DNA from 2 places in the Petralouisia sp. genome. Region 2 is predicted to be linked to the other one. Evidence: a T-box and tRNA genes for the amino acid it is inferred to sense, from the RefSeq annotation. Region 2 holds a T-box; the other holds one or more tRNA genes.
The links. The T-box of region 2 lies ahead of proS (proline--tRNA ligase). A T-box ahead of a tRNA ligase gene usually reads a tRNA of that ligase, here a tRNA-Pro.
Positions count from the first base shown of each region.

Region 1: it encodes a tRNA-Pro, which carries the amino acid that the T-box ahead of proS (proline--tRNA ligase) is inferred to sense. The anticodon was not compared.

Region 1 covers NZ_JBQIOP010000008.1:34,503-50,147, reverse strand. The annotation lists gene ACTO17_RS04880 (FAD-binding oxidoreductase) at 1-234, shown strand, start outside; gene ACTO17_RS04875 (electron transfer flavoprotein subunit beta/FixA family protein) at 256-1,059, shown strand; gene ACTO17_RS04870 (electron transfer flavoprotein subunit alpha/FixB family protein) at 1,073-2,080, shown strand; gene ACTO17_RS04865 (acyl-CoA dehydrogenase) at 2,112-3,254, shown strand; gene larA (nickel-dependent lactate racemase) at 3,285-4,592, shown strand; gene ACTO17_RS04855 (FadR/GntR family transcriptional regulator) at 4,775-5,524, shown strand; gene ACTO17_RS04850 (MBL fold metallo-hydrolase) at 5,521-6,141, shown strand; gene hemZ (coproporphyrinogen dehydrogenase HemZ) at 6,156-7,685, shown strand; gene hisS (histidine--tRNA ligase) at 7,748-9,010, shown strand; gene aspS (aspartate--tRNA ligase) at 9,064-10,863, shown strand; gene ACTO17_RS04830 (HAD family hydrolase) at 11,004-11,645, shown strand; gene ACTO17_RS04825 (S-ribosylhomocysteine lyase) at 11,734-12,213, shown strand; gene ACTO17_RS04820 (5'-methylthioadenosine/adenosylhomocysteine nucleosidase) at 12,280-12,978, shown strand; gene ACTO17_RS04815 (phosphatase PAP2 family protein) at 13,182-13,862, shown strand; tRNA gene ACTO17_RS04810 (tRNA-Pro) at 14,054-14,128, opposite strand; gene ACTO17_RS04805 (L,D-transpeptidase family protein) at 14,308-15,645, shown strand, end outside.
Region 2 covers NZ_JBQIOP010000047.1:11,731-27,375, forward strand. The annotation lists gene ACTO17_RS15740 (6-phospho-beta-glucosidase) at 1-65, opposite strand, end outside; gene ACTO17_RS15745 (MurR/RpiR family transcriptional regulator) at 327-1,070, opposite strand; gene ACTO17_RS15750 (MurR/RpiR family transcriptional regulator) at 1,240-1,959, opposite strand; gene ACTO17_RS15755 (ABC transporter permease) at 2,190-3,329, opposite strand; gene ACTO17_RS15760 (hypothetical protein) at 3,326-3,727, opposite strand; gene ACTO17_RS15765 (carbohydrate ABC transporter permease) at 3,749-4,621, opposite strand; gene ACTO17_RS15770 (carbohydrate ABC transporter permease) at 4,624-5,496, opposite strand; gene ACTO17_RS15775 (ABC transporter substrate-binding protein) at 5,511-6,800, opposite strand; gene ACTO17_RS15780 (hypothetical protein) at 7,057-7,470, opposite strand; partial or broken gene ACTO17_RS15785 (TRAP transporter substrate-binding protein) at 7,764-8,114, shown strand; gene ACTO17_RS15790 (HD domain-containing protein) at 8,224-8,664, shown strand; gene ACTO17_RS15795 (sensor histidine kinase) at 8,794-10,281, shown strand; gene ACTO17_RS15800 (response regulator transcription factor) at 10,278-10,967, shown strand; gene ACTO17_RS15805 (RluA family pseudouridine synthase) at 10,964-11,671, shown strand; gene ytvI (sporulation integral membrane protein YtvI) at 11,803-12,837, shown strand; T-box leader at 12,885-13,083, shown strand; gene proS (proline--tRNA ligase) at 13,158-14,600, shown strand; gene ACTO17_RS15820 (TIGR03905 family TSCPD domain-containing protein) at 15,477-15,645, opposite strand, start outside.

The DNA.
Region 1 (15,645 bases), on a different contig from region 2:
GATTTGGAGGAAGAGGAGTTTAAGAAACGGGTAGATAAATTCTTTGACATTATCTATAAAGAAGCGACAGACTGCGGCGGACTTGTTTCCGGTGAGCACGGCATTGGCTCCGGCAAGGTGAAATATCTTTTGGATTCCGTTGGGGAAACCAATATGGCAATTATGGAAGGCATCAAACGGGTATTTGATCCCAAGATGATTTTAAATCCGGGAAAAGTTTGTTATCGTTTATAAAATTTATGAGGAGGAAGCATTATGAATATTTGTGTTTGCATGAAACAGGTACCTGATACCAACGAAATCAAGGTAGATCCTGAAACTCACACCCTAATCCGCAAAGGCGTTCCAAGTATTGTGAATCCTTTTGACACCTATGCCCAGGAAGTAGGCGTAAGATTGAAAGAGCAGTTAGGCGGCAAGCTGATTGTAATTTCCATGGGGCCGGAACAGGCTAAGGAAGCCATCAAATCTTGTCTCGCAGTAGGCGCAGACAACGGCTATCTGATTTCCAGCAGGAGCTTCGGCGGTTCCGACACCCTTGCCACCAGCTATATTTTGTCCGAGGCAATTAAAGCGGTAGAAGAAAAAGAGGGACTGAAATTTGACTTAATCCTCTGCGGAAAGCAGGCCACAGACGGAGACACTGCCCAGGTAGGGCCGGAAATTGCGGAGCATCTTGACTTGCCCCAGATTACCTATGCGCTGGATATTGTGGAAAAGGACGGAGAGATTCAGGTAAAACGGGAACATGATGCAGGTTACGATATGATTTCCACTAAGCTTCCGGCAGTGGTGACTGTTGTGAAACTTCCTTATGAGCCCCGTTATCCCACCATTAAGAGCAAAATGGCTGCCAAGAAAAAAGAAATTCCTGTTTTGACCGAAGAGGATATCCCATCCATTCAATTGGAACTGTGCGGATTAAACGGATCCCCCACAAGGGTGAAAAAGACTTATACGCCGGTCAGGGAAAAATCCGGCGTGAAGCTGGCAGGCATGGAACCGAAAGACGCAGCAAACGAAGTAGTGAAATTGCTGGAAGAAGCAAAACTTTTATAAGGAGGGGCTTAGCATGGGCAATCTGAATGATTATAAAAATATATGGGTGTTTATAGAGACTGAATGCGGAAAAGCAAAAAATGTCGGATATGAACTTTTACATGTGGCAAGGCCGCTGGCAGACCAGAAAGGATGTCCTCTGGTGGCAGTGGTAATCGGCAAGGATATTGAGGGCGTGGCAAAGGACGCCGTCTGCTATGGCGCAGATTCCGCTATTATCGTAGACGGGCCGGAATATGAATATTACACCACAGACGCGTTTACCAAGGCAATGGTAACTCTGGTAGAGAAATATAAACCGGAAACCTTGATGATCGGGGCTACCAACAATGGCCGGGACATGGGGCCCAGGGTGTCCTGCCGGCTGAAAACAGGGCTGACGGCAGACTGCACCGGCATTGACATTGATGAGGAAACCGGAAATATCGCATGGACCCGTCCCACCTTCGGCGGCAACTTAATGGCCACCATTATGTGTCCGGAGCACCGTCCCCAGATGGGAACCGTAAGGCCGGGCGTATTCAAAAAAGGCGCGTATGATGAAGGCCGCAGCGGAGAAATTGTAAAAGAAGAGATTCATGTGGCCCCCGAAGAAATCCGCACCAATCTGGTGGAGCGCGTCAATGAAGTGGCAGAGGCAGTAAATCTGGAGGAAGCAGAGATCATCGTATCCGGCGGCCGGGGCGTTGGAAGCGCAGAAAACTTTAAGCTTCTGGAAGAACTGGCAGCAGAGCTGGGGGCAACGGTTGGCTGCAGCAGGGCTGTGGTTGACGCAGGCTGGATGCCTCACGCACATCAGGTAGGGCAGTCCGGCAAGACCGTAGCGCCGAAGCTTTACTTTGCCATTGGCATTTCCGGAGCAATCCAGCATTTGGCAGGCATTTCCGGTTCCGATAGGGTAATTGCAGTGAACAAAGATGAGGATGCGCCGATTTTTGATGTGGCGGATTACGGAATTGTAGGAAACTTAAACGAAGTGGTGCCGGCGCTGACGGCAGCATTTAAGGCACGGAAGGCATAATGTCGGTTGATTATAATATGGAGGAAATGTTATGGATTTTAAAAGAGACGAATTACATCAGGACATTCTGGATATGGTACATGATTTTGCAGTAAATGAAGTAAAGCCCTTGGCAGCGGAGATTGACAAGACAGAAGAATTCCCCATGGAGAACGTTAAGAAGATGGCAGAAATGGGGTTGATGGGAATTCCGTTCCCGGAAGAGTACGGCGGAGCCGGCATGGACACCCTGGCTTACATCCAGACGGTGGAGGAACTGAGCAAATACTGCGGAACCACAGGGGTTATCGTGTCAGCTCATACTTCTCTTTGCTGTACGCCCATTTATCAGTTCGGCACCGAAGAGCAGAAACAGAAATACCTGCCCAAATTATGCTCCGGGGAATGGATCGGCGCATTTGCATTGACGGAAGCTAACGCAGGAACAGACGCGTCCGGCCAGAAAACCGTTGCGGTAGACAAAGGGGACCACTGGGTATTGAACGGTTCTAAGATTTTCATTACCAATGCAGGAGTGGCAGATGTATTTTTCGTACTGGCCATGACAGATAAATCTTTGGGCACCAAAGGAATTTCCGCATTTATTGTAGAAAAAGGCTTCCCGGGATTCTCCATCGGCAAGCTGGAAGATAAAATGGGTATCCGGGCGTCTTCCACCTGTGAGTTAGTTTTTGAAGACTGCATCGTTCCCAAGGAAAACCTGGTTGGGGAATTGGGCAAAGGATTTAAATATGCCATGATGACCTTAGACGGCGGACGTGTGGGCATTGCAGCCCAGGCGCTGGGCATTGCAGAAGGCGCTATTGAAGAAACCGTAAAATACGTACAGGAACGAACACAGTTTGGCCGCAGAATTTCCCAGTTCCAGAATACCCAGTTCGAACTGGCTCAGATGCAGGCCAATACGGAGGCTGCTAAACTTCTGGTTTACCAGGCCGCATGCGCCAAAGATGACCATGAGCCCTTCTCCCATAAAGCGGCTATGGCGAAATTAGTGGCTTCCAGAAATGCCTCTGACGTAACGCGCCGCTGCCTGCAGCTGTACGGCGGATACGGATATACGAAAGATTATCCCATTGAGCGTATGATGCGCGACGCCAAAATTACTGAGATATATGAAGGAACCTCTGAAGTGCAGATGATGGTAATTGCAGGATGGATGGGCGTAAAATAACATTTCATAGAAGAAATGAGGTAAATTTTTATGAATATGAAACTTCCATTTTCCAGAGAGGGCATGATGCTGCATCTGGATGACAATTTAGATTATGAGATTCTGGAATCTTCCATCGAATCTATGCCGAAAACCGGAAAGACAGAGGATGAGCTTGTGCTGGAAGCCATGGAACATCCCATTGGATCGCCGAAGCTTTCTGAACTTTCCAGAGGAAAACAGAAGATAGTCATCATCTGCTCCGACCATACCAGGCCGGTGCCGAGCAAACATATCATTCCATTTATGCTAAAAGAGATCCGGGAAGGGAATCCCCAGGCGGACATAACCTTATTGATTGCAACAGGGTTTCACCGGGCTACTTCCAGAGAGGAGCTGATCGGCAAATTCGGGGAAGAAATTGTAAATCAGGAAAAGATTGCAGTCCATGACAGCCAGAATATAGATGATATGGTAAATCTGGGAACGCTTCCCTCCGGCGCACCGCTGCTAATTAATAAAATAGCGGCAGAAGCCGATCTTCTGGTAAGCGAAGGATTTATTGAAACACACTTTTTCGCAGGATTTTCCGGCGGACGCAAAAGCGTTCTGCCCGGTGTATCCAGTGCGGTTACAGTATTGGGAAACCACTGTTCCGCATTTATAGATTCTCCATACAGCCGTACCGGCGTATTGGAAAATAACCCTATCCATAGAGACATGGTTGCCGCAAGTAAAATGGCGAACCAGAAGTACATTGTCAACGTGATTATTGACGCTGACAAAAAAATCGTGCATGCGGTAGCCGGTGATGCCATGGAAGCACATGCAGCCGGCTGCCGATTCCTCCAACAGTATTGCCAGGTAATACCGAAAAAACCTGCAGATATTGCGATTTCCACCAACGGCGGTTATCCGTTGGATCAGAATATGTATCAGTCCGTAAAAGGCATGACGGCGGCGGAAGCGGCCTGCAAAAACGGCGGTATCATCATTATGGTATCCAACTGCGGGGACGGACACGGCGGGGAAGGGTTTTACCAGGCGTTAAAAAACTGCGAAAGCCCCCAAAGCCTGATGGATGAGATTCTGAAAATTCCCCAGGATGAAACAAAGCCGGATCAGTGGGAATATCAGATTCAAAGCCGGATTCTGATGCATCACAAGGTCATCTATGTGATGTGCGAAGAGTACCGGGCCATGGCAGAAGAGATGGGATTTGAGACAGCCTCCGACGTGAATGAAGCATTAAAGCGGGCGCTGGATGAAACTGGCAGCGGCGCGCATATTGCAGTAATCCCAGACGGTGTATCCGTAATGGTAGAAAAGAATCAGTGTGGGGAGAGCCAGGAATTTTGAACACACTTTCATACTGCAGCGAATGGCAGTTCCGTTCGTCTCCAAATATAAAATCAGCATATTCCATAACAGCAAGTGGATCAGGCACTCCGATTCACCTGCTGTTTCTTTTTCTTGCAAATTTTCCGGTATTATACTAAAATAAACGTTATGACGCAAGCGTACAGAAAAGAGGACACAGAATGGACCATTCCAGATTCGATGGAAAGAAAACATATGAATATGTATTTGACTATTGTTCGGAAAAAATACTGTCCGGAGAGTTAAAGCTGAATGATAAAATTCCCACAGAGCGGGAACTGGCGGAGGAGATGGGAGTCAGCCGCAATTCCGTCCGGGAAGTAATGCATATGTTAGAGATTACAGGGCTGATTGAGTGTCAGCAGGGAAGCGGCAATTATGTCAGATGTGATCCCATGGAATATATGATGAAATCGGTCAATATGGTAATGAAACTGATGCAGATTGACTATTCTGAAATCTTTCACATTCGGATCGGCTATGAATATGCCGCAATCCGTCTGGCCATTGAAGTGGCGGAGCCGGAGGAATTGGAGGAACTGCATGAAATTCTGCTGAAAATGGATCAGCCCATGAGTTCTAAGGAAAGCGCCAGATTGGATGTGGAATTTCACCGCAAACTGGTAAGCGCGTCCCATAACCGTATGCTGATTTTATATGATTCCATGTTAGACAGTTTAATGGATCAGTTTATCGAAAATTTCCGTACGAAAATATTGATGAATAAAATACGCGCAGAAATGCTGAGACGTTCCCACTGGGCAATCTACCACGCCCTGGCGGACAAGGATCTGGAAATGGCAATCCGGGCCTTTGATAAGCATTTCCGCGTGGTGGGGGAACAGCTGGACAAGCTAATGCAGAACAGGAAGGAACAACCTGAAAAACAGGAAGGAGCGGACCGAACATGAAAGTAGAACAGTATTGTGTGGGGCAGGTGGCTACCAATTGCTATTTTGCCATCAATGAAGAGACAAAGGAAATGGTAATCGTAGATCCGGGGGATTCAGCGCAGATGCTGGCAGAAAAAATCCGCCAGCAGGGCTTAGAGCCGAAAGCAGTGCTTTTGACCCACGGACATTTTGACCATGCCATGGCCGCAGGTGAACTGGCAGAGATTTTTGGGATTAAAATTTATGCCCACAAAGCAGAGAAGGATACCCTGGAGAATCCTGCAAAAAATGTGTCCGTCATGATTGGAAAAAGGGAAGCCTACCATGCGGATGTGTTTGCAGAGGACGATGAGATTCTGAAGCTGGCAGGCATGGAGCTGAAGGTGCTGCATACCCCGGGACATACCGAAGGCGGATGCTGTTATTACCTGGAAAAAGAGAAAACGCTTTTCAGCGGGGACACCCTTTTTTGCCAGTCTGTGGGAAGAACGGATTTTCCAGGCGGAAGCATGTCCGGGCTTGTGCGGTCCATCAGAGAAAAGCTGCTGACGCTTCCGGATGATGTGAAAGTGTATCCGGGACATATGGACATCACCTCCATCGGCAGGGAACGCACGGGTAATCCTTTTTTATAAGCGGGAACATAAAGATGATAACAGTTTGGTTAAACGAAGCAGATTTTGAATATGATATCCATTCTTTGATGAAAGCCTTTTATCCGGGGGAAGAGGTAAAAGTGTTTGCAGATGCGGAGAAAATTTTTAAACTGGAAGAGGAATGCGCCCCGCTGTTTCGAATGGAGGTGCATTACCGAAGGCAGGAGCCGCAAAGCGTGGAGCTGCTTTTGCATCTTCCGGCAAAAGGAGAACAAGGCGGCGGGTCTGCCTTGGCCACACCGGCGCATCAGGCATATATTCTGAAAATGAAACGTTCTGCAGCGGTTGATTTTTCAGATCGGAAAGAGACGAAGAACCGGCTGAAACAGACCTTATACAAAATGCTGTCAGAATATACCGGGCAGACCCTTCCCTGGGGAACGCTGACCGGCATCCGTCCCACCAAAATTCCAATGTCCATGCTGGAACAGGGGAAAAAAGAAACAGAGATTCAAACCTACATGGCAGACACTTATTTTACTTCCCGGCAGAAAATAAGTCTGAGTATAGAAATTGCAAAACGGGAGCTGGAGCTTTTGGGCCGGATGGATTACCAGGAGGGCTATAGCCTTTACGTGGGCATTCCTTTTTGTCCGAGCATCTGCTCTTACTGTTCTTTTTCTTCCTCCCCCATCGGCATGTGGAAGGAGCGGACGGAGGCTTATCTGGATGCTTTGGAAAAGGAAATAGATGTTACAGCTGCAATTTGCAGCGGAAAAAAACTGAATACCGTGTATATCGGCGGCGGAACGCCTACCACATTATCGCCCCTGGATTTAGACCGTTTGCTGATAAAAATTGAAGGTACATTTAATTTTTCTGATTTGCTGGAATATACGGTGGAAGCAGGGCGGCCTGACAGTATTACCGAAGAAAAGTTAAAAGTTCTGCGGGCCCATGGAATCTCCAGAATTTCCATCAATCCCCAGACCATGAAGCAGGAGACCCTGGATTTGATCGGCCGCCGTCATACCTCCCGGCAGACAGTGGAAAGCTTCTGGATGGCCAGAGAACTGGGCTTTGACAATATCAACATGGATTTAATTGTGGGACTGCCGGGAGAAACCATCGGGGATGTCAGAAATACCATGGAGCAGATTCAGGCATTGTCGCCGGATAATCTGACGGTTCACTCCCTCGCCCTGAAGCGGGCGGCCAGGTTTCACATGTTTCCGGAGGATTATCAGAACATGCAGATGACAAACAGCTGGGAAATCATTGATTTGACAGCCGGATATGCCAAAGAGATGGGATTGTCCCCCTATTATCTCTACCGCCAGAAAAATATGGCGGGGAACTTTGAAAATGTAGGGTATGCCCGGCCCGGCAAGGCAGGACTTTATAATATTCTGATGATGGAGGAAAAGCAGAGCATTATGGCCTGCGGAGCCGGCAGCATTTCCAAGCGGGTGTCTGCGGAGCGGGGGATTGAGCGGTGTGAGAATGTGAAGGATGTGGCGCTTTATATAGAAAAAATAGACGAAATGATTGAGAGGAAACGGAAGCTGTTCATGGATTTTTAAGATTTAATACTTTGTAAACGCAGAAAAAGCCAGACAGCAGAACAAACAAGGAGGAAACAAAAATGGCATTGGCAAAAAAGCCTGTAAACGGCATGAAAGATATTTTACCGGAAGAAATGCAGATCCGGGATTATGTGATGAACGTGATCAAAGAAACTTACCGCAGCTTTGGATTTACCCCCATTGAGACGCCCTGCATGGAAAATATTGCAAATCTCTGCAGCAAACAGGGTGGGGAAAACGAAAAGCTGATTTTCAAGGTGCTCAAAAGAGGAGAAAAGCTGAAACTGGAAACGGCCCAGACGGAAAACGATGTGGTGGATTACGGAATGCGCTACGATTTGACCGTGCCTCTGGCAAGGTTTTATTCCAATAACGCCAACAACCTGCCTGCGCCCTTTAAAGCGCTGCAGATGGGAAATGTCTGGCGGGCAGACCGTCCCCAGCGGGGCAGATACCGTCAGTTTATGCAGTGCGACATTGATATTTTAGGAGAACCCAGTAATCTGGCGGAAATTGAATTGATTCTTGCAACCACCACCACAATTGGCAGGTTAGGCTTCAAAAATTTCCAGATTCGTATCAATGAAAGGCGAATTTTGAAGGCTATGGCCGCTTACAGCGGGTTTGCTGAGGATTCTTTCGACACAGTTTTTATTATTCTGGATAAAATGGACAAAATCGGTCTGGACGGAGTAGCAGAGGAGCTGGAAAAGAGCGGATTTGAGAAAGCCTCTGTGGATAAATACATGGAACTGTTTCAGAGCATTCAGGGAAAAGAAAATGTGGCCCAGGGAGTGTCCTGTCTGGCAAAACAGCTGGGGGATTTTCTGGAAAAAGACGTGGCAGACAATCTGACAGAGATTGCAGCATGTGTGAATGATACCAAAGAAGCAGAATTTGATTTGGTTTTTGACCCCACACTGGTGCGGGGCATGTCTTATTATACAGGGACAATTTTTGAAATTGCCATGCCGGAATTCGGCGGAAGCTGCGGCGGAGGCGGCCGTTACGATAAAATGATCGGCAAATTTACCGGAAACGACGTTCCGGCCTGCGGATTTTCCATCGGATTTGAGCGGATTATCCTGCTGCTGTTGGAAAGCGGATTCCAGGTGCCCGGCCAGTCAGAACGGATTGCCTATCTGATAGAAAAGAATTATCCGGGAGAGAAACTGGCCCAGGTGATTGCAGCGGCCCAGGCTCAGCGCAAAGATGGAAAACAGGTATTGGTGGCCCGGATGAACAAGAATAAGAAATTCCAGAAGGAAAAACTGGCCGCCGAAGGATATACAGAAATAAAAGAATTTTTTAACCGGGACTAAGCTCTGGGGTTAATGATCCAATAAAAACAATTTAATTTTCAGGAGGAAGAATTATGGCAGAGTCAATGAAAGGGCTGCACAGAAGCCACAGATGCACAGAAGTGTCAAACAGCAATATCGGTCAGCAGATCACCGTGATGGGCTGGGTACAGAAACGAAGAAATCTGGGAAGCTTGATTTTTATAGATTTGCGGGATCGCTCCGGCCTGCTTCAGATAGTATTTGACGAGCCCAAGGTGGGAAGCGAAGGATTTGCCAAGGCAGAATCTCTGCGGAGTGAATTTGTAATTGCCGTGACAGGAACTGTGGAGAAGAGGACGGCCGCCGTCAATGAGAATCTGAAAACCGGGGATATTGAAGTGATTGCAGAAAGCATCCGGATTTTGTCAGAATCCGAGACGCCGCCTTTCCCCATTGAAGAAAATTCCCAGACCAAAGAGGATATGCGGCTTCGTTACCGGTATCTGGATTTGCGCCGGCCGGACATTCAGCGGAATATGATGATGAAAAGCAAGGTGGCAATGCTTTTGAGAAATTTTATGGACCGGGAAGGATTTCTGGAAATCGAAACGCCCATTCTGACCAAATCCACGCCGGAAGGGGCCAGAGATTATCTGGTGCCAAGCCGTGTGCATCCGGGAACCTTCTATGCGCTGCCCCAGTCTCCCCAGTTATTTAAGCAGCTGTTGATGTGCTCCGGTTATGATCGGTATTTTCAGATAGCAAGGTGTTTTCGGGATGAGGATTTGCGGGCAGACCGTCAGCCGGAATTTACCCAGGCAGATATGGAGCTGTCGTTTGTAGATGTGGATGATGTGATTGATGTCAATGAACGTTTGCTGCAGTATGTATTTCGGGAAGCCATCGGCCTTGAGATTTCTCTTCCTATTCCAAGAATGAGCTGGCAGGAAGCTATGGACCGCTATGGCAGCGACAAACCGGATACCCGTTTCGGCATGGAACTGACAGATGTTTCAGAAGCGGTAAAAGGCTGCGGCTTCGGTGTATTTACCGGGGCTTTGGAGCAGGGCGGTTCCGTCCGGGGCATCAATGCCAAGGGGCAGGGAGCTATGCCCAGAAAGAAAATTGACAAGCTGGTGGAGTTTGCCAAAGGCTACGGCGCAAAAGGACTGGCATATCTTGCAGTCAATGAGGACGGCTCCTATAAGTCCTCCTTTGCAAAATTTATGACGGAAGAAGAGTTGAAAGCCCTGGTGGAGCGGATGCAGGGAGAGCCGGGAGACTTACTGCTGTTTGCGGCAGATAAGAATAAAATAGTCTGGGATGTGCTGGGGGCGCTCCGGCTGGAGCTTGCCAGGGAGCTGGGACTGATGGACAAAAACCAGTACAGCTTCCTCTGGGTGACAGAATTTCCGCTGCTTGAGTGGTCTGAGGAGGAAAACCGCTTTATGGCCATGCATCACCCCTTTACCATGCCCATGGAAGAGGATTGGGATAAGATCGACTCCGATCCGGGGGCAGTGCGCGCAAAAGCATACGATATTGTATTAAACGGCACAGAACTGGGCGGCGGTTCCGTCCGTATCCACCAGGATGATATTCAGGAAAAAATGTTGGAGGTACTGGGCTTTACCAAAGAGCGGGCCCATGAGCAGTTTGGATTTTTGCTGAACGCTTTTAAATACGGAGTTCCGCCCCATGCAGGGCTTGCCTATGGGTTGGACCGTATGGTGATGCTGATGATGCAGTGCGATTCGATCCGGGACGTGATTGCATTCCCCAAGGTGAAAGATGCCTCCTGTCTGATGACAGACGCGCCGGGAGCAGTGGAAGAAAAACAGTTGGAGGAGCTGGCTTTGTCATTTACCCGGGAGGAACCGACAGAGGAATAATCCATTTGCGGGGCATGAATGTCAGTGCAGATGCAGGAAAATAATGGACGCCAGGCCAGATGCCATATGGACTTTGCAGAAAAAACGTGCTAAAATAGAAAAAGCGCATCGGCACTTTGATGCAGAAGGAGGAACCATACATGAAGAAAGGTATCTTATTTGATCTGGATGGAACACTGTGGGATTCATCCGAAGGAGTGGCGGCATCCTGGGAAAAATCTCTGGATGAACATTTCGATATAGAGAAAGTAATAACAGCAGATATGATTCAGGAGGTAATGGGGAAGAGCATGTATGAGATTTCAGACATTCTTTTCTCAGAATTTCCAATGAAAGAACGGCGGGAAATGCTGACCTATTGCTGTATGAGAGAAAATGAATACATCAGAAGCCATGGCGGAACGCTGATGCCCGGCCTGGAAGAGACCCTCTGCCAGTTAAAGGATCAGGGGTATCACCTGTATATTGTCAGCAATTGCCAGGCAGGATATATTGAAGCGTTTTTAGAGTATCATAAACTGGAAAAATATTTTGATGATTTTGAATGCTTCGGCAGGACGGGAAGAGAGAAGGGACGCAATATCTGCGCCGTAGTGGAACGGAATCAGCTGGAGCAGTCTGTCTATGTGGGAGATATCCAGGGAGATTACTATGCTGCAGTGGAGGCGGAGGTTCCTTTTATCCATGCCAGAACCGGCTATGGCTCTGTGCAGGAGGAAGTTCCTTATATTACAGAACTGTCTCAGCTTCCGGAAATGGTGGTAGAATTTTTTCAGTCATAACGAGCTGGACATGCAGGCTCATGTGGATTCTTATAGGGGCAGTTTTTTGTGACTGCTGAAACAGGACATGGACATAATGGAGGAAATCATGGAAAAAATAGCAAGCTTTACCATAGATCATATCAAACTGGAACCTGGAATCTATGTTTCCAGAAAGGATCATATCGGAAGTGAAACCGTAACCACCTTTGATTTGCGGATGACCTCTCCCAATGACGAGCCGGTGATGAATACGGCAGAAGTACATACCATAGAGCATCTGGCAGCTACTTATCTGCGCAACGATCCGGAATATAAGGAAAAGATTGTGTATTTCGGCCCTATGGGATGCCGGACAGGATTTTATCTGCTTTTGGCAGGAGATTATGAGTCCTCAGAGGTTGTGAAGCTGGTGACGGGCATGTATGAATTTATCCGGGATTTTCAGGGCGAGGTGCCTGGCGCAAGCCCCAAAGACTGCGGCAATTATCTGGATATGAATCTCGGAATGGCGAAATATCTGGCCGGCCGTTATTTAGACCATACATTGTACGGTATTGATCAAAAACATCTGGTATATCCGGAATAAATATCAGGAGAATGGCTGCAGGCTGCCGTTTTTTAAATGCAGCTCTGCAGCAAATAGGAGAACAGAATGAAAAAAGTAGGGATTATCGGCGCCATGGAACTGGAAGTGGAAGCGCTGAAAGAGAAAATGGAAATTCACCGCATTATGGAGAAGGCTTCCATGGAATTTCTGGAAGGGAAATTAAATAACACGCCCGCGGTGATTGTAAGAAGCGGAATCGGCAAAGTAAACGCAGCTGTCTGCACGCAGATTTTGTGTGATTCCTTTGAGGTGTCTCACATTATCAATACAGGTGTTGCCGGCTCTTTGAAAAATGAAATCAATATCGGAGACATTGTGGTGTCCACCGACGCCCTTCACCATGATGTGGATGTGCGGGTATTCGGCTATCCTTTGGGCGAGGTGCCCCAGATGGGCTGTTTGGCCTTTCGGGCGGATCAGCATTTGGCGCAGCTTGCGGTGTCTTGCTGCAAAGAAGTGAACCCTGACATCGGCGTATACCGGGGAAGAATTGTCAGCGGCGATCAGTTTATCAGCGATAAGCAGGTAAAGGAAGATATTATCAGGAATTTCCAGGGATACTGTGTGGAAATGGAGGGAGCGTCCATTGCTCATACCGCATACCTGAACCGTGTGCCGTTTGTGATTATCCGGGCTATCTCCGATAAGGCGGACGACAGCGCCCAGCTGGATTACCCCTCTTTTGAGAAAGCAGCGGCAGCCCATTCCGCCAGACTGGTGGAGCATATGCTGCCGGAGATCTGATTTTTGTATTTTCATATACAGGAACAGGCAGCCTTTTTGTCATTGCCCGAATAAAAATGCCGGATTCTTTCCTTTTGAAATCTATGTTTTCCGTCATGTTTTATAAGATTTTCTTAATTCATGAAAAATTCATTGTTTCCCGGGATTTCCTGTGCTATAATCCAGTGAGATAATGACAGATAGAAAGAAAAAGGGTGGGTTTTATGAAAGAAACAATGAAAGAGCTGCTGCATCGTTACCGGCATGGGTGGATTTTATCGTACTTTATCATGTATCTGCCATGGTTCGCCTATTTAGAGCAGACGGTTACCAGACGCTTCCATGTGATACATATGCCGATAGACGATTACATTCCATTTCTGGAAATTTTTGTGGTACCCTATTTTTTGTGGTTCGGGTATGTGGCTTTGGCGGTCGTGTATTTCTTCTTTAAGGATGTGCAGGATTATTATAAGCTCTGTATATTTCTGTTTGTGGGAATGACGGTATTTCTGGTGGTATCCACAATATATCCCAACGGGCATTACCTGCGTCCAAGGGTATTTGAGCGGGACAATATCTTTGTTACAATGGTGAAGGGATTATATATGGTAGATACGCCTACCAATCTGTTTCCCAGCATTCATGTATATAATTCCATCGGGGTGCATCTGTCCGTGATGCACAGCGAGAAGCTGAAGGAGAAAAAGTGGATTCGGAGAAGTTCTTTTGCAGTGATGGCTTCTATTGTTGCGTCAACCGTGTTTTTAAAACAACATTCTGTTTTTGATGTGATTACCGGATGTATTATGGCTGTTGTCATGTATACGCTGGTGTACGGCGGAGAGCTGCTGACCGGCAGAAGGCGCGTGTATCAGCGGCGGTATCCTGAGATAAACAGCTGAATAGGGAACATGCAGGAGGGCCACTCTTTGTACGGCAGGCTTTTCCTGCATATATATTACTCCGGCGGTTAAATATCGACGGAGTAATATTAAGAAAGAACCTCTGCAGTATCGCAAAATACTGCAGAGGTTCTTTCTTTAAAAGGATGTCCAACGGAATAAATTTGTTTTCCATAATTGCAAAACAAAAATCGGGGTAACAGGATTCGAACCTGCGACCTCACGGCCCCCAGCCGTGCGCTCTAGCCAAGCTGAGCCATACCCCGAATACTTGTCTATTATAACACAGGAAAAAACAAAAAGCAACTGTTAAATTTTGAATATTGAAATCATTTGACTTTATGGAAAATAGAATTATAATGGAACATAGAGTATGTGAGAAATTCCGTATAATTTCTCACATCCGTTAAAAGCAGAAAAACTGCAAATGAGAAAGGCAGAATATATGAGTACAGCAAAGAAAAGCAACAGAAAACACAAAGGGCTGATGATTGCCGGCTTTATCTTCTTAATATCTTTAACAGTGTATCTGGGAATCGCCGTTTTTTTCAGCAAACATTTTCTTCCGGGAACCACAATCAACGGCGTTTCGGCGTCCGGAAAAACTATAAAGGCAGTGGAACGGCTGATTACGGAAGAGATTGACGGATATCAGATTGAATTAGAGCCCAGAGAAGGGACGGCCGAAGTGATTCAGGGAACGAAAATTGGCCTGAGGCCGGTATTTGACGGCAGACTGGAGGTTGAACTGAAAAAACAGAAGGAATTCTTCTGGCCTGCATATCTTTTCGGGCCTTCAGAGATAGAAGTGGAAACCATGGTGGAATACGACAGGGATGCGCTGCAGGAGGAAGCGAAGAACCTGGAGCTTATGGATGAATCCCAGATGAGGAAGGCAGAGAATGCCATTATTTCAGAATATTCGGAAAAGGACGGTTATACCATTATTCCGGAGGAAGAAGGAACCGTCGTGGATGAAGAGAAGTTTTTTGAAGTGTTGGAAAAATCTGTTCTGAACCTCCAGGATCAGATTTCCCTGGCAGAAGAGGAATGCTATGTAAAGCCCAAGTATACCAGTGAATCCAAAAAAGTAGTGAAACTGGCAGAAACCATGAATCAGTATGTAAAAACTTCAATCACCTATGATTTTGGGGACAGTCAGGAGGTTCTTAACGGAAAAACCATCAGCCAGTGGATCTCATCCGATAAAAAGTACAAGGCAAAGATCTCACAGGAAAAAATAGAAGAATATATTGCAAATCTGGCGGATACATACAACACGGCAGGCAGATCCAAAAAACTGAAATCCTCCTACGGAACAGAAGTGACCGTAAGCGGAGGGGATTACGGATGGAAAATGGATAAAGAAGCAGAAGCGGAGGCATTGAAAGAGCATATCAAAAAGGGAGAAGTTCTGACAAAAGAGCCGGCTTATTCCCAGACGGCCAACAGCAGGGCCGGCAACGATTATGGCGATACGTATGTGGAGGTAAATCTGACAGCCCAGCATATGTACTACTATAAAAACGGCTCATTGGTGGTTGAGACGGATTTTGTATCTGGAAATGATGCAAAGGGATGGAGTACGCCGCCCGGAGCCTTCGGACTGTATTATAAACAGCGGGATAAGACTCTTCGCGGGGAGGGGTATGCCACACCGGTATCCTTCTGGATGCCTTTTAACGGGGGCGTAGGCTTCCATGACGCCAACTGGCGCAGAGATTTCGGCGGAAACTACTATAAAAGAGGCGGCTCCCACGGCTGTGTCAACATGCCTTACAGC
Region 2 (15,645 bases):
CCCTCCAGCTGATGGGCAGCCGCTGCGCCGCCCCATAAAAAATCATGTGGAAACTTTTGATTCATGCCCTCCTACTCTCCTTATTTTAATTTGTGCTCTGGTTTCCCACCCGGTCAGAAAGCAGATAACTGCAAAAACTGATTTTGGGCCGGATGGAGTATGAAGTTCCACATGAGCGCTCATGTTCTATGGAAATAGTATCATATATCCTTGTCTTTTCAATTGTTTTTCATGATTTTGACATATATTTGATCAAATGAAATTTGTTACATAAAAAAAACAGACACAAAATGCATCTGTTTTTCCGATGAACGCAAAAGAGTTCTTTATTTTAAAAATTTCTGTATTCGGGCAGTCAGCTTTTCCAACAAATATACCGTCGGAATCTGTGACACTGGCTCCAGTTCTCCGTTTCCAAAGTCTCTGGAAACTTCAGGCATATAACAGGGAAAAATAATATCCGATATCTGTGCAGCCGGACATTGTTCCGCATTGGTTATGCTGATCAAGGCTGCCCCTGCCTTTTTATAGCTGTTCATCCCGGAGATAATTTCTTCACTGTCTCCCTGGGAGGACAGGATCAGGACTGCAGTTTTGGTTTCTCCGCCCGGGCAGACTGCTTTGCATCCTCTCTCTGCTAAGAAAGCCGCTTTGCCGATGCTGCTGAACAGATATGCGCCGTAGCGGATCAGCATGCCGCTGCCTCCGTCTCCGGACAGAATAATCTGATCTGCATTTGCGCAAAGTTCAGCCGCCTGAAAGAGTTTTTCTGCAAAGGCAGGATCGTCTGCAGAAGAATTGATATACTGGACTGCCGGAACAACATCAAAATTTTCGTCTTTGCTCTGGGCGCCGGCAGCCTGTCTGAGACGGTATTTCAGTTCCGTGTAGCCGCTGCAGCCTACTTTTTCACAGAACCGGAGGACGGTTGTTGTGGAAACGCCCACTTCGCCTGCAAGCTGCCGGATATTCATCTCATACGCCGTATTTAGATGAGAAGCGATAAAATTATAAACCCGGAATTCTCCCGGGTTCATCCCCTTGAGCTGTTCATAAGAGAAAAGTCCCATGGCAGATCCTCCGTTTCTGTCTGTTCTGTATCCAGAAAGCATTTCCAGACGCGTTCTAATACTACAGCGGACTTTTTATATTTGGACTACGGACAGAACTGCCGGATTGCCCTTTGACACACAATCCGGCAGTTCTTGTGTATCGAAATATAGATTGTTCACTGTAGTACTAACCATTATACAGTTTTCTGGCTAATGCCTCAATAATGTACAGCACGGGAATCTGCGTCGTTACATTTCTGTCATTCACCATTTTCTCTGTTACATGGTAAGAAATGTTGCAGTCTGCCATCTTCGCAAGTACGGAATTCCCGTTATTTGTAATGGAAATCAGCGTGCTTCCCCGTTGCTGAAGCTGCGATGCAATATAAACGGTCTGCTTGGTCGTTCCTGATTCAGAAAGGGCGATAGTTACTGTGTCCTCCGACATATTCTGCAGAACCGGCTGCCAGGGGTCGTCGATAAACAGGCTGAACTGGCCCACATTGGAAAAATACCTGGCGCCGTACCTTCCCAGAATTCCGGAAGATCCAATCCCGATAAATATGGTACACCGTGACCCTGCCAGATATTGATGGGCTTTGCTGATACTGTCCTGGAAATCTGCGGAGCGGACTCTTGCCATAAAGCTCTGCAGCTCCATTCCGCTGTCATCTTTTATCGCCGCACGCTCTCCCTTCAGATATTCCCTGTATCGAAGCTTCCATTCGCTGTACCCTTCGGCTCCACTTTTTTTACAGAACCGGAGAACTGTGGCTGTGGAAACATGGGCTGTATCCGCCAGCTCCTTGATGGTCATTTTGCCGACTTGCTCTTTATTTTTCACAATACAGTCATAAACTGCGAAATCAAGCTCCGTAAATCCTTCCATCATTTCCTTCGTAAACATACTCATCACCGCCATGATGTTTTTATGTGTTCCCGTTGGAACGTTCTCCCAGGGGGCCAGTTCTGCTTGAGGAACGCATCTGTGTCTTTGTGGGTTAAGTATATCATGAATGGAAATGATAGGATATAGGCTTTTTCAAAAAATTATGGAGAATTTCCCAAAGAAGAGGGTATATTTTTCCATTATCGCAGATTTTGGTTTTGTTGATAATAAATTCCATTTGCTATTTATTATAGCTTTTTGTGAAACGGACGGGCTTGGGACGATAATTTCACCCGGAGCAGACTCATACAGGCTCCCGCCAGGCTGCGGCACCCCGCCCAAAACAGCGGAATTGCCAGAACCAGAAGCCCAGTCTCCGCGCACAGGTACACGGCGCAGATTCTTGAAAAATCTCTGACGCGTCCATCTGCGTTTATCTGCTGTATCCCGCCTGTGATCTGACTTCCGTAATACGCAAAATCAAAAATGTTGTTCTCCGGCAGGTACACGGCGGGGATGCGCACAAGCTGCAGAAGAAGCCAAAAGCCGGTCATTGCAAGAAAGAACGCGCAGACACCCCAGACGGCGGCAGGCCCTCTCTGCGTTCCAGGCTCCCTGCATTCATAGGCAGAAATAAGTTTCTGGTAGGAGATTATGCATAAGCGCAGAATGAACCACAATCCCGCCAAAAAGAGCCCCAGAAGCAGAAGGGCCTCTCCCAGCTGGTGCAGGCGTCCCAAATCATGCATTTCCCCTTCCAGGGGGATTCCCATCGCCACGGCCGTTTCCTGCCGCTGCTGCCGGGCCGTTTTCCCGGCCTCCGCCTTTATCAGCAGACTCTCCGCCGGCGTGTCCGTGCGCTCCGGGGCGTTGCCGTAGATGACGGGGAGGCTGGCGGAGCCCAATTGGGTGAGTGCGCCGCCGTCCTTATAAACTCCGCAGACTTTAAATTCTCTTCCGTTTACGAGCAGTATCTTTTCTCCGCTTTTTTCTTCAAACAGCGTTTTGAAAAGGCTTTCCGGAATTACTGCGGAAGGTTCTTTGGAACCGTCAGCCGGAAAATATCCCCCTTCACAAAACTGCAGGTTTAGGTATGCTCCGTAATTGGGCGTTGTCATCTGATAATATGCGGAAATGGTTTTGCTTTGGGCGTCGTCTGAAGCCTGCGCCCGGGTTCCTACGCCGGCAGCGGCAAAGGAGTCCCCTTCGGCGAAAGAAAAGGCCTGGGCCATGGAAACGTTTAATCCCTGGACGTCATACACCTCTATGGCTGCAGGCGTCTGTTTTTTTAAATCGCCGCTGACAAAAGCCGCCGCACAGAACAAAAATCCAGAAACAGACAGGCAGACCGCGCCGTATATAAAAGATCGAAGATTCTTTTTTCTCATTCCAGAACACACCTCACAGTCTCATCATCGGACAGCCTCCGGCTTGGATACACCGCCAGGGTCTGCCCGCTCAGGTCCCCTTCCAGAACACAGAAGTCATAATCCTCACTGTATATATGGACTTGGGTTTCCTCCACATACAGCTCCGTTCCCCACGGCCCCTCTCTTCTTTGCAGCAGCATCACACAGGGCTCCCCGTTTAAGTTTGTGAAAATGCAGGCGGGAGAAACCTTCACCACTGTGATCCCGTCAGCCATTTTTAAGGCGGGCGGAACGGTCTCGGTGCGCACCTCCGTCAGCAGCAGAGTTTCAATCCTGTGGGCCATGACGGTACACAGAGCCAGGACGATGAACAGCGCCGTTGCCGCCCGCACCGCAAATTGTTTTAAATTCTTCATAAGCCTTTGTCCTTTCCCCTGTCATCTCACTCCTGACAGCTCAATTCCCCGGGCCAGTTCCTCGTGGAAAAAGAAAAACAGCAGGAGTATGGGCAGCGCCGCTAAGACGCCGCACACGAAAGACAGCTCAAAATTCACCTGGTTCACGCTTGCGAGAAACACGGAAAGGGGATACCTTAAAATGTCGTTTAAAAAGGTGATGGGCTGCTCCACCATGTTCCACGCATCTACAAAGGATAAAAGAAATACGCTGACGATTCCGCCTTTCCCTATGGGGGCCATGATCCGGAGCAGTATCTGGAGCGTTCCCGCGCCGTCTAACTTTGCCGCGTCCAGAATCTCATCCGGTATCCCCTGAAAAATCTGGGTCATGAACACCGTCCCAAAGGGCAGGAAGGCCATGGGCAGAATCAGTGCCAGCCAGGTGTCCAAAAGCTTCAGCCCGTCCAGAATAATGTAATTGGGCACAAGGGTCACCTGCACAGGCATCATCATCAGCACCATCAGCAAAAAGAACGTCCCTTTCTTAAAAGGAAGCGGATATTTGGCGAAGGCAAATCCCCCTAGCGCACTGACGAGAATCTGCCCTGCCGAAATGGCCAGGCACAGAAACAGGCTGCGCCAGAACTTCATCAGGTAATCGGTGCTTCTTAAAAACACCATGTAATAGCCTTCCAGAGAAAAAACGTCCGGGACAAGATGAAACGCTGCAGCCGCATGTTCGTCCTGCCGCATGGCCGCCGCGTAATAATGGCTGATTTCGGCCGGGGACATAAAGCTGTTGCACAGGGTATAGACTGCGGGAAACAGCACCAGAGCCCCGATAAACAGGAAAAAGGCAGCGCTCAAAGCCTGTGAAACATACTTGGAATTTGTGTGATTTGGCCGTTTCATCCTCATTCCTCCCTGTATCTGTTTTGAAAAACGTATAATCCGCACAACAGGACGAGCAGAACCAGAAGGAGCATGATTGCCGCCACGCTTAACCTCTGATAATTCAGGTTCTCGAAATTGTTGTTCAGAAAATGCTGTATCATGTAGATGCTGTCATGGGGATGCTTCCCGCCCAGAAGAAAGGCTTCCCGGTAGGATTTGAAAGCGTTTACAACGCCCATGACTGCCGCCAGGAAAAGGTGCGGGATCATCATCGGCAGGGTGATGGAAACAAATTTCTGCAGGCTTCCGGCTCCCTCCATGGCGGCGGTCTGGTAAAATTCCTCCGGAATCACATTCAGGCCGGACAGCAGCAGGATCACGCTGTAGCCAAAGCTTTTCCAAAGGTACAGCCCCAGCAGGACATAAAAGGCGTTGGGGCCGTCCAGCCATTGGGCGATGGGGATTCCCAGGGAGGACAGCCAGTTGTTCAGAATGCCCGCCTCAGCGAAAAACACCTGGATCACCATGACGACGCTTGCGATGGGAAGCACCAGCGGCAGCAGAAGGAGGCAGCGGAAAAACCGGCTTCCTGTCAGTCCTTTTTTGATCGCCAGCGCCAGAGAGAAGCTCAGCGCCAGATTGGAAGCGACGCCCACGGCCAGAAACCGCAGGGTGTTTGCTGCCGCCAGCTGGAACGCGCGGGAGGAGAACACGTCTTTATAATTCTCCAGACCCGCAAAGTAGGCCCCGCCTACGCCAAAGGTGAAGGAATACCTGATGCAGATGGCAAAGGGCAGCAGGAAGAACAGGAAGGTTCCAAGCAGGACCGGAGCCGCCAGCCACATTCCCGCCAGTTTTTTTCTTCTTTCCAGTAAATGGCGTCCATCCTTCATTTTGGGCCTCCTTCTCATTCGTCAAAATAAAAGCGCAATTCATTTTTTAAGTCATCCAGCTTTTTTTCCACGGAACTGTTTTCACTTGTCATAAAGATGGTGTCAAAGACCAGAGAGTTCTCGTATTGGCAGAACCGGGCCGTGGTGATCTGCTGCGTCAGCTGGAACAGTTCCTCCGCCTTCTCAGCAGCTGCTTTCTGATATTCTTCGCCAGAGTCAAACCGGCGCTGATATGCCGGCACAAAAGCATTGTCATTGACAGGGAGGGCCGTGGGAATCCTTTTGATGTTAAGGTTTTCCCAGCCGGTGCTTCCCTGCATTTCATCGGACAGCAGGAAGGCCAAAAACTCGCCTGCCTGGGAAGCGCACGCGCTGTTTGCCCGGACTGCCGCAAACATATTTACCTGTGCGTTGATCCCTCCCTCCCCATTTGGGAATGGCAGAAACGTAACGTCTATGCCGGAGGTGAGAGAGTTTTGGACAAAGGTTTCGAATGAATTGACGGCATAATGCCCCATCAGCGCAACATTAGGCAGCTCAGGTACCTCTTCAGAAGAAAATTCCTGTCGCTCTGCTAACAGTTCTGTCAAATCCTGCAATTCTTTAGAGAACGTAATGGATTTTTCTTCATAATCTAAAACAGGCGTTCCAAAAAGCCCCGGTATATAGTCTCTCAATAAGAATTCGGAAGGAAACTTTTCCACCCCTGTTTGATTGGCAGCCTCTTCCAGGAATTGAGCCGGCTGGTCAGAAGTCGGTTTCCAGTCTCCCAGCATGTCGTCTGTCACGGCAATGCCTGTCAGCATATACCCCAGGGGCAAAAAGTATTGTTTCCCATCAATTTCCCCGGCTTTCAGCACCGTCTGGTTCAGCGGCAGATCTTTTAACCCGTCCATCACCGTATTCAGGTCTAAAAACACGCCGTTGCAGCTGCTTTTTATCATATCCGGCAGCGCTTCGTTACTTTCATCCAGAAGAAAAACATCCGGCCCCTTGCCCGCCATAATCTGCATCTGCATGTCCTGCACCGCTTTTTTGTTTTTCTCCGTTTTTTCCGTAGGCGTATTGTCAATATAAGGAACTATCTCGATCTTCACCTCTATTTCAGGATGGAGCTTGCTGTATTTTGATACTGCCTTCCGGTAAAATTCTTCCTGTTGTTCTGAAATGGCAATTACCATCTGCTGCTGGTCTTTGCCGCCTTCTGCCGCCTTTTTTCCAGAAGAGAGACTAGACGGCTGACAGGCCGCAAGGAAACATACACATAAGAGTCCTGCCAAAATAAGCGTTGATTTTTTTTTCATATTCACTGCCTCCTGATTGTTTTTGAAAAAGAGCAGCTTAAATCAACTTGTTTGGAATCATTGATTTAAGCTGCCGTAAATATAGTTTAAAATTTTAATAAAAAGTGATGCAAGTCTTTAAATCATTTTGTTTTGGTACTGCTATGAAAGCCCTTGGCTTCCATAGTATGGATGGCCATGTGGCCCGCCGGACGGCAGGCTGTGCATGATGAGGGTTTATATATTGGCTTAACGAAATATACAGTTAACGCATAAATTAACGATGCCCATGACACTCTGTCACAGCGCCGGTATAGGTATCCCATGACTGGCTTTTATAGGAGCACAGGCCATCGGAACACTGGTATTGGTAAGAAGTATATTTCTTATAAACCAAATCGTCTCCGTAGGGATATCCGTGTGCGCAGGTTACACTGTCAGGTCCTACTTCATAATCTCCCAGCTTAACCGTGCTGGACGTCATTTTTCCGCAATATTCGCATTTCTGCGGCTGTTTTTCCTCTAAAATAGCCTGGGATGCTGATACGGACGTTATAAGCGTTGAAGAAACTGCAGACAACAGCACCCGCGGCTGCCGTTCTTTTGATACTGTCTGGGATGCTGATACTGGCAATGTCAGTGTGAAAAACATCACACATAATACCAGGATAGAAGTTAATTTTTTCTTCATGCTGTTCCTCCTTTTCTGAATCGCTTGCTCACTTTCCAAATTTTGTCTGTAAAATATTGAAGTTTTCTATCTATTGATTTATTGTAGCAGATTGGTAACGCGATGACAAGTACTAGAGCGAACCTTTTATATTTGGATACGGACAGAGCTGCCGGATTAATAGTGTCACACAACGCCGAAAAGCTCCCGATACTTCAATGGCATATACCCCACCCGTTTCAGAAATAAATCTGAAAAATGCGTGGTATTATCATATCCGATTTTTCTTGTGATGGAAACCGGAGAATCCTTATGAAGTCATTGTCTCAAATAAGCTTTACGAACAGCAGGATTATGTTGTGGAGACCAATCATCTTCCCCATCTTATTTCCCTGATTGTAAACGATGATTTTTTTAAGAATCTTTCCCAGGAAGAGCAGGCAATTATGCCAGAGGCGGCAGAGATTGCAACGGAATATGCCAGAGAGCAGTCTGACGAGAGAATTGCGGACCGCATTGCGGTAATTGATGAAAGCGGGACGCAGGTTCTCACACTTTCTGACGAAGTGAGAAATAAAATTACTGAAAAATTGAAGAGCGTATATGACTCCATTCAGGAGGCTGTTTCAGAGGACATTTATAACACATATCTCAATGCTGAATAATGTTGGAACTCCGAATCAAGGCAGCCCGGGAACCTTTGCATTTTAAGGCTTCTCGGGTTGTCTTTTTCATGTTATAATAAAAAACAACGGTCTGAAAGGGGAGATTGCCTTGATTTATACACCATTGACAAAAAAAGCCATGAAAATTGCCTACGACGCCCATCACGGGCAGCAGGACGCCGGCGGGGTTCCCTATGTGCTTCATGCGGCCCATGTGGCAGAACAGATGAAGGAAGAAATTACAACATGCGCCGCCCTTCTCCATGATGTGGTGGAGGATACGGAGCTTACGTTAGAACAGTTGGAGCAGGAATTTCCGCCGGAGGTCACAAAACTGGTGGCGCTGCTTACGCACGATCCCCGGGAGGATTATTTTGAATATATTCGGAGAATAAAAGGAAATCATGCTGCAAAACAGATAAAGCTGGCAGATCTGAAACATAATTCAGACGAAAGCAGATTGTCAGGCTTTGCCCTGGTGACAGAGGCCAAACAGGAGGCATGGCGCAAAAAATATAAAAAGGCGCGGGAAATCTTAATGGAAGAATGAAAATACAGCTTTATAATTTTTCAGCCGTTTACTGCTGTTTTATACTAATTTAATAAAATTTTAGAAAATTTCCATAGGTTTTTTTATGGAAACTGTTATAATAGAATTTATCGGAGGTTGCAGCAGTTTATGAAATTAAGAACCAGATTAATAATATCCTTCTGCCTGATTATATTTGTGCCGGTTTTGCTGGCAGTAGCGACGGTATGGGGATTTGGGCAGTATCAGATGAAAACAGTGCGCCAGATTTATAATGTAGACGGAAGCGCATATGATTATTTTATCAATTCTTTTAAAGTACTCAGTCATTTTACCAAAAAGGATTATGAAAAATTACAGAAGGTTGCTGAAAAAACACCGGAGAAGCTGGAGGATACAGCCTATCTGGATGAAATTAACCTTGAACTGGAAGAGAAATATTCCTATTTAATTCTGCGAAAGGATCAGGAGCTGATTTATAAGGGGAAAGAAGATCATGCTTTTCCGGAAGAAAATCTGCCGGAATATGACAGTGAAGCCGTTCCAAGGGCAGGTTCAGGATTTTACATTGAAGGGGACGAACAGGCATTGGTGAAGCAGATAGATTTTACATTTCCGGGGGGAGCCCAGGGCAGTATATTTATTGTTACTGCAATGGAACAGATTTTGCCGGATGTGAAAGGAATGCTGCTGGATTTGATGATTTCCGTGGTATTGATTCTGATTTTTACCGCAGGAATGCTGACGGTCTGGATTTATCAGGGCATTATCAACCCGATACATAAATTGGAAGTGGCTGCTCAGAATATTAAAGCAGGCAATCTGGATTTTACCATTGATGCGGAGGGCAGGGACGAGATAGGAGAACTGTGCCGGAGCTTTGAGGAGATGCGGTACCGCCTGAAAGAGTCAGAAGAGGAGAAGATCTTCGGAGAGAAAGAGAATAAAGTTTTGATCAGCAATATTTCCCATGATTTAAAAACTCCCATTACCGCCATTAAAGGATACGTAGAGGGAATTATGGACGGTGTGGCCGATACGCCGGAAAAGCGTGACAAATACATCCGCACCATTTATAACAAGGCAAATGAGATGGACATGCTGATCAATGAACTGACGTTGTATTCCAAAATCGACACCAACCGGATTCCCTATAATTTTAACCGGATTAACGTGGCGGATTATTTTGACGACTGTGTGGAGGAAGTGGGCCTGGATCTGGAGGCTAAGAACATAAAGCTTAATTATATCAATTATGCGGAGAAAGACGTGCTGATTATCGCAGATCCGGAGCAGCTTCGGCGCGTGATTAACAATATTATTGGGAATTCCGTCAAGTACCTGGACAAAGAACAGGGATTTATCAATATCCGAATCCGTGATGTGGGAGATTTTATCCAGGTTGAAATTGAGGATAATGGAAAGGGCATTGCGGCCAAAGATCTGCCCTATATTTTTGACCGGTTTTACCGCACGGACGCGTCCCGGAATTCAGCCACCGGAGGCAGCGGCATCGGACTGTCCATTGTGAAGAAAATTATCGAAGACCACGGAGGAAAGATTTGGGCGAACAGTAAAGAAGAGACCGGAACCATTATGTATTTTGTGATCCGGAAATATCAGGAGGTAATAAGTTGAGCAAAGTATTGATTATCGAAGATGAAGTGGCGATTGCTGATTTGGAAAAGGACTATCTGGAATTAAGCGGCTTTCGTGTGGAAATTGAAAATAACGGCAATCAGGGACTTGCAAGGGCGCTGAGCGAAGAATTCGATATGTTTATTCTGGATTTAATGCTGCCGGGAGTAGATGGGTTTGAAATCTGCAAGAAAATCCGGGAGAATAAGAATACTCCCATTCTGATGGTGTCAGCCAAGAAAGATGATATCGACAAAATCCGCGGTCTGGGGCTTGGGGCGGACGATTATATCACGAAGCCTTTTTCTCCCAGCGAGCTGGTGGCAAGGGTGAAGGCGCATCTTTCCCGGTATGAACGCCTGATCAACAGCAGCGTCCAGGAAAACGACGTCATTGAAATCCGGGGCCTGAAGATAGACAAAACCGCAAGACGTGTCTGGGTAAATGAAGAAGAGAAGCAGTTTACCACGAAAGAATTTGATTTGCTGACTTTTTTAGCTCAGAATCCCAACCGGGTTTTTTCCAAGGAAGAACTGTTCAGCCAGATTTGGGACCTGGAATCGGTGGGCGACATTGCCACTGTTACTGTGCACATTAAGAAAATCCGTGAGAAAATTGAACTCAGCACCACCAAACCCCAGTACATTGAGACCATCTGGGGCGTAGGTTACCGGTTTAAAGTATGATGAAAATTATTTATGAGGACAGTGAAATAATTGTCTGCCACAAGATGCCCGGCGTTCCTGTGCAGACTGCCAGGACAAGACAGCAGGATATGGTCAGTATGCTGCGCAATTATTTGGTGGATCAGGGAGAAGCTGCGGAAATTTATGTGATCCGCCGTCTGGATCAGCCGGTGGAAGGGATTATGGTATTTGCAAGAAATGCCCGGGCAGCAGCAATTCTGAGCCGTCAGGTGCAGGAAAAGAGCGTGGAGAAACAATACCTTGCTTTGGCAGAAGGACAATTTCCGGAAAAAACAGGGCATTTGGAGGATTATCTTTTAAAGGATGGAAAGAATAATACTTCTCAGGTGGTTCCTAAGGGGACGAAAGGCGCAAAAGCCGCCAGACTTTCTTATGAAGTGGAGAAAGTTATTTTAAAATCAGAACAGTCCGCCGGTATTTTTGAGACTTCATGCCAAAGCGACAGCGTCAGCCTTCTGCGTATCTGGCTGGATACCGGGCGCCATCATCAAATCCGGGTGCAGATGGCCCATGCAGGACATCCGCTGGTGGGAGATAAGAAATATAATCAGAATTGCCCGAAGGGCTATATGCCTGTGGGGTTGTGCTCCGTCCGCACCTCTTTTCGGCATCCGAAAACCGGAGAATGGATGGAATTTGCCGCAGAGCCGGAAGGCAAATTATTTATGGAATTCAAAGAGTGAAATCTTTGCCGGAAAGAAAATATTTATGGAATTCAAAGAGTGAAATTTTTGCCGGGGCAGACAGATTTTTCCGGCATAAAAAGCAGAAAACGCCGCATACTGATTTCATGAACAGAGAAGCGAAAGAAAGCATGCGGAGAATAGTGAGAATTCTGGGAATTACCGTTTTGGTCTATGTCAGCATCCGTTGGCTGTTTCCGTTGGTAATTCCCTTTTTAACGGCATTTTTACTGGCAAAGCTCCTGAATCCGCTTGTGGAAAAACTGGAGAATAAATTAAAACTGAAAAGAAGCGTCTGGTCCTCCCTGCTTGTGGGACTGCTGTTGCTGCTGCTTGGCCTGGCACTGTACTTTTTTGTGAAAACACTGGCGGTTCAGATTAAGAATGTGATAGATAATCTGGAGCTGTATAAAAAGCAGGCGGGAGAATTATGGCGGGAATGCTGCTTTCAGATTGAAAACATTACCGGAATAAAGGCGGAGATGATTCAGGACGGCGTGCAGAAGCAGATACCGGAAATGATGAACCGGATGAAAACCAATGCGGTTCCCACTGTTATGTCCGGCACCATTTTGTATGCAAAAAATATGTTTGTATTTCTGGGCGTCTGCTTTATCGTGGTGATCAGCACGATTTTGATTCTGAAGGATTACGGGAAAATGCGAGAAACCCTGGAGCATCATCCGGTGGGAAATATGGCGCTGAAAATCTGCCGCAGAACGTATGAGGCCGGCGGGGCCTATATCAAATCCCAGATTATCATTATGTGCATTATCACTGTGATCTGTGTATTGGGACTGTTTTTTTCCGGAAACGAATATGCGCTGCTGACCGGGTGCGGAATCGGAATCTGCGACGCCATGCCATTTCTGGGAACCGGCACCATTTTTGTGCCCTGGGCCATTATTGAACTGATCCAGGGAAGGTATATGCTGGCGGCCATATATACTATTATTTACACGGTATGCAGCCTGATGCGTGAGATTTTAGAGCCGAAACTGCTGGGAAATAAACTGGGAATGCATCCTTTGGCGGTGATTGTGAGCATGTATGTGGGATTAAAGATTTATGGCTTGTGGGGATTTGCCCTGGGCCCTCTTACCTACATCCTTATCAAAGAAATCTATTATGAAACTTTGCTTGACAATCCCGGGCAATTGTCTTAGAATATCCATAAGCGCAGGGATGCCTGAATGCGGTAATATGAGATGGAAAACTGGCGAAGAAAAGGATTAGTACAGACAGGAAGATGCACAGAGAAGAAATCAACGGTGAGAGATTTCCCATACAAAAATCTGGAACCCGCCTTGGAGCCGCGTATGAGAATACGACGTGAAGCCGCGTTAAGGCAGTTGAGAGAATAACGTGAAGTTGTTAATCAGGGTGGTACCGCCGGATGTCCGGTCCCTATTGGGATTTGGATGTCCGGCTTTTTGCATATTGAGGAAGATTCGGTACAGAACTATCAGTAAAGGAGGAAGGAATTATGGCAAAAGACAAAAAATTAGTGGAAGCCATAACATCCATGGATGTGGATTTTGCACAGTGGTACACAGACGTGGTGAAAAAAGCAGAATTAATTGATTATTCCAGTGTGAAGGGATGCATGGTAATTAAACCGGCAGGCTATGCCATCTGGGAAAATATTCAAAAGGAATTGGATCGCAGGTTTAAGGAAACCGGGGTGGAAAATGTATACATGCCCATGTTTATTCCGGAAAGTTTGCTGCAGAAAGAGAAAGATCATGTGGAAGGGTTTGCGCCGGAAGTGGCGTGGGTAACCCATGGCGGCCTGAATCCCCTGCAGGAGCGGATGTGCGTCAGACCTACCTCGGAGACGTTATTCTGTGATTTTTATGCCAATGACATTCAATCTTACCGGGATTTGCCCAAATGTTATAACCAGTGGTGCTCGGTGGTTCGTTGGGAGAAAGAAACAAGGCCGTTTCTGCGCTCCAGGGAATTTCTGTGGCAGGAAGGGCATACCGCCCATGCGACTGCGGGGGAAGCAGAGGAGAGAACCCAACAGATGCTGCATCTGTATGCAGATTTCTGTGAAGAAGTGCTGGCAATGCCAGTGATCCGGGGAAAGAAAACAGACAAAGAGAAATTTGCAGGGGCAGAAGCCACCTATACCATTGAAGCATTGATGCATGACGGCAAAGCTTTGCAGTCCGGCACCAGTCACAATTTTGGGGACGGTTTTGCAAAAGCCTTCGGCATTCAGTATACAGATAAAGATAATAAGCTGCAGTATGTTCACCAGACTTCCTGGGGAATGACGACCCGCTTGATTGGGGCGATTATTATGGTGCACGGAGATGATTCCGGCCTTGTGCTGCCTCCTGCCATTGCGCCGGTTCAGGTTATGGTTATCCCCATTCAGCAGCATAAGGAGGGAGTTCTGGACAAAGCATCAGAATTGAAGGATATGCTGACTCAGGCAGGAATCCGGGTGAAAATGGATGACAGTGATAAGAGCCCCGGATGGAAATTCTCAGAGCAGGAAATGAGGGGAATTCCAATCCGCGTGGAGCTTGGGCCTAAGGATATAGAAGCAGGAAAATGTGTGTTGGTGCGCCGGGATACCAGAGAGAAAACAGAGTGTCCGATAGCCGAAGCTGCCAAAACTGCGGCGGAGCTGCTTCAGATCATCCAGAAGGAAATGTTCGAGCGGGCAAAAAAACATCAGGAATCTCATATTACAGACGTAACTTCTTATGAGGAATTTAAAGATGCGGTAGAACACAAACCTGGATTTATCCGCGCCATGTGGTGCGGGGATGTGGAATGTGAGAATAAAATTAAAGAGGACACCACAGCCACCTCCAGATGTATGCCGTTAGAAGATCAGCAGGCAGTTTCTGATGTGTGCGTATGCTGCGGAAAACCTGCCCATAAATTGATTTACTGGGGAAAAGCATACTAATACTATAGCGAAAAAAGTACACAATTAAAAGGCTGCACCGATATCAATTTCATCTGATGCAGCCTTCTATACTATGCTGTCCATGGGACTTTTACCTCATTCTTTCTGAAATCCTGATTCATTCCTTCGGAAATTTTGCTACCTCTGAATGCGATGGTATGTATCCATATAATCAACGTATCTTACTGGAATATCATACACTGTTTTCTTTTGATTGCTGATTCAGGGCTTCTTTTGAAAATTATCCTGATTTCTGAGTGATATTAAATTACTCTGTTCTGAACTTATCCATCTGCCAGAAACTTACTTAAATTCCTTATCAGAAAACTTAATATCTGCTACTGGAGATGCTTCCATCTTCCCATTCCGAAAATATAAGGTCGGATGTTATCACGTCTGCGAATATTAAACTTCAAATACTGCGAAAGGATAATAACCTTATTATAATTTCCCATTCCGAAAATGTAACTTCCGCCTAAGCATCTAAGAAATTTCACTGTTTCAAAATTCAGCTTCCGTTTCCTGCAGTTTCAAAATTCTCTTACGAAGAAAATTTAATTCTGATTCAAGTCTGTACAATGATGTCGATTTGAGGGCAGTTCACTTAATATTTTGGTGGTCCGTACCTCGCTTTCTTAGATTAAGAGATGTTTCATGTCTTTCCCAAGGGTCTGTACCTCCTTTTCCTGAAGTTGTGTTTCTTTTGTTTTGTTGAGTTTATTATATCTAATAAAACTTGAAATGTCAACAATTATTTTCAAAAATTTATATTAAACATGCTTATAATTGGAAATGTATAAATAAGCTGCAAAATATTCTGAAAATTTAAACTGCAAAAAAAGAACAGGGGATGTCAGTCAGCCCCTGTTCTGTACTTTAGCCCAGAGATGCTTCATAAGCTGCGCGGCAGGCTTTGGCAAGCTGATCTCCGCAGGAGGTTGGCCGGCCGTTGCAGGAAATGCCGCCGATTTTTTCCTCCACCTGGTCTACCGTAAGACCTTCCACCAGCTTGGGGATGGCTTTCAGGTTGCCGTTGCATCCGCCG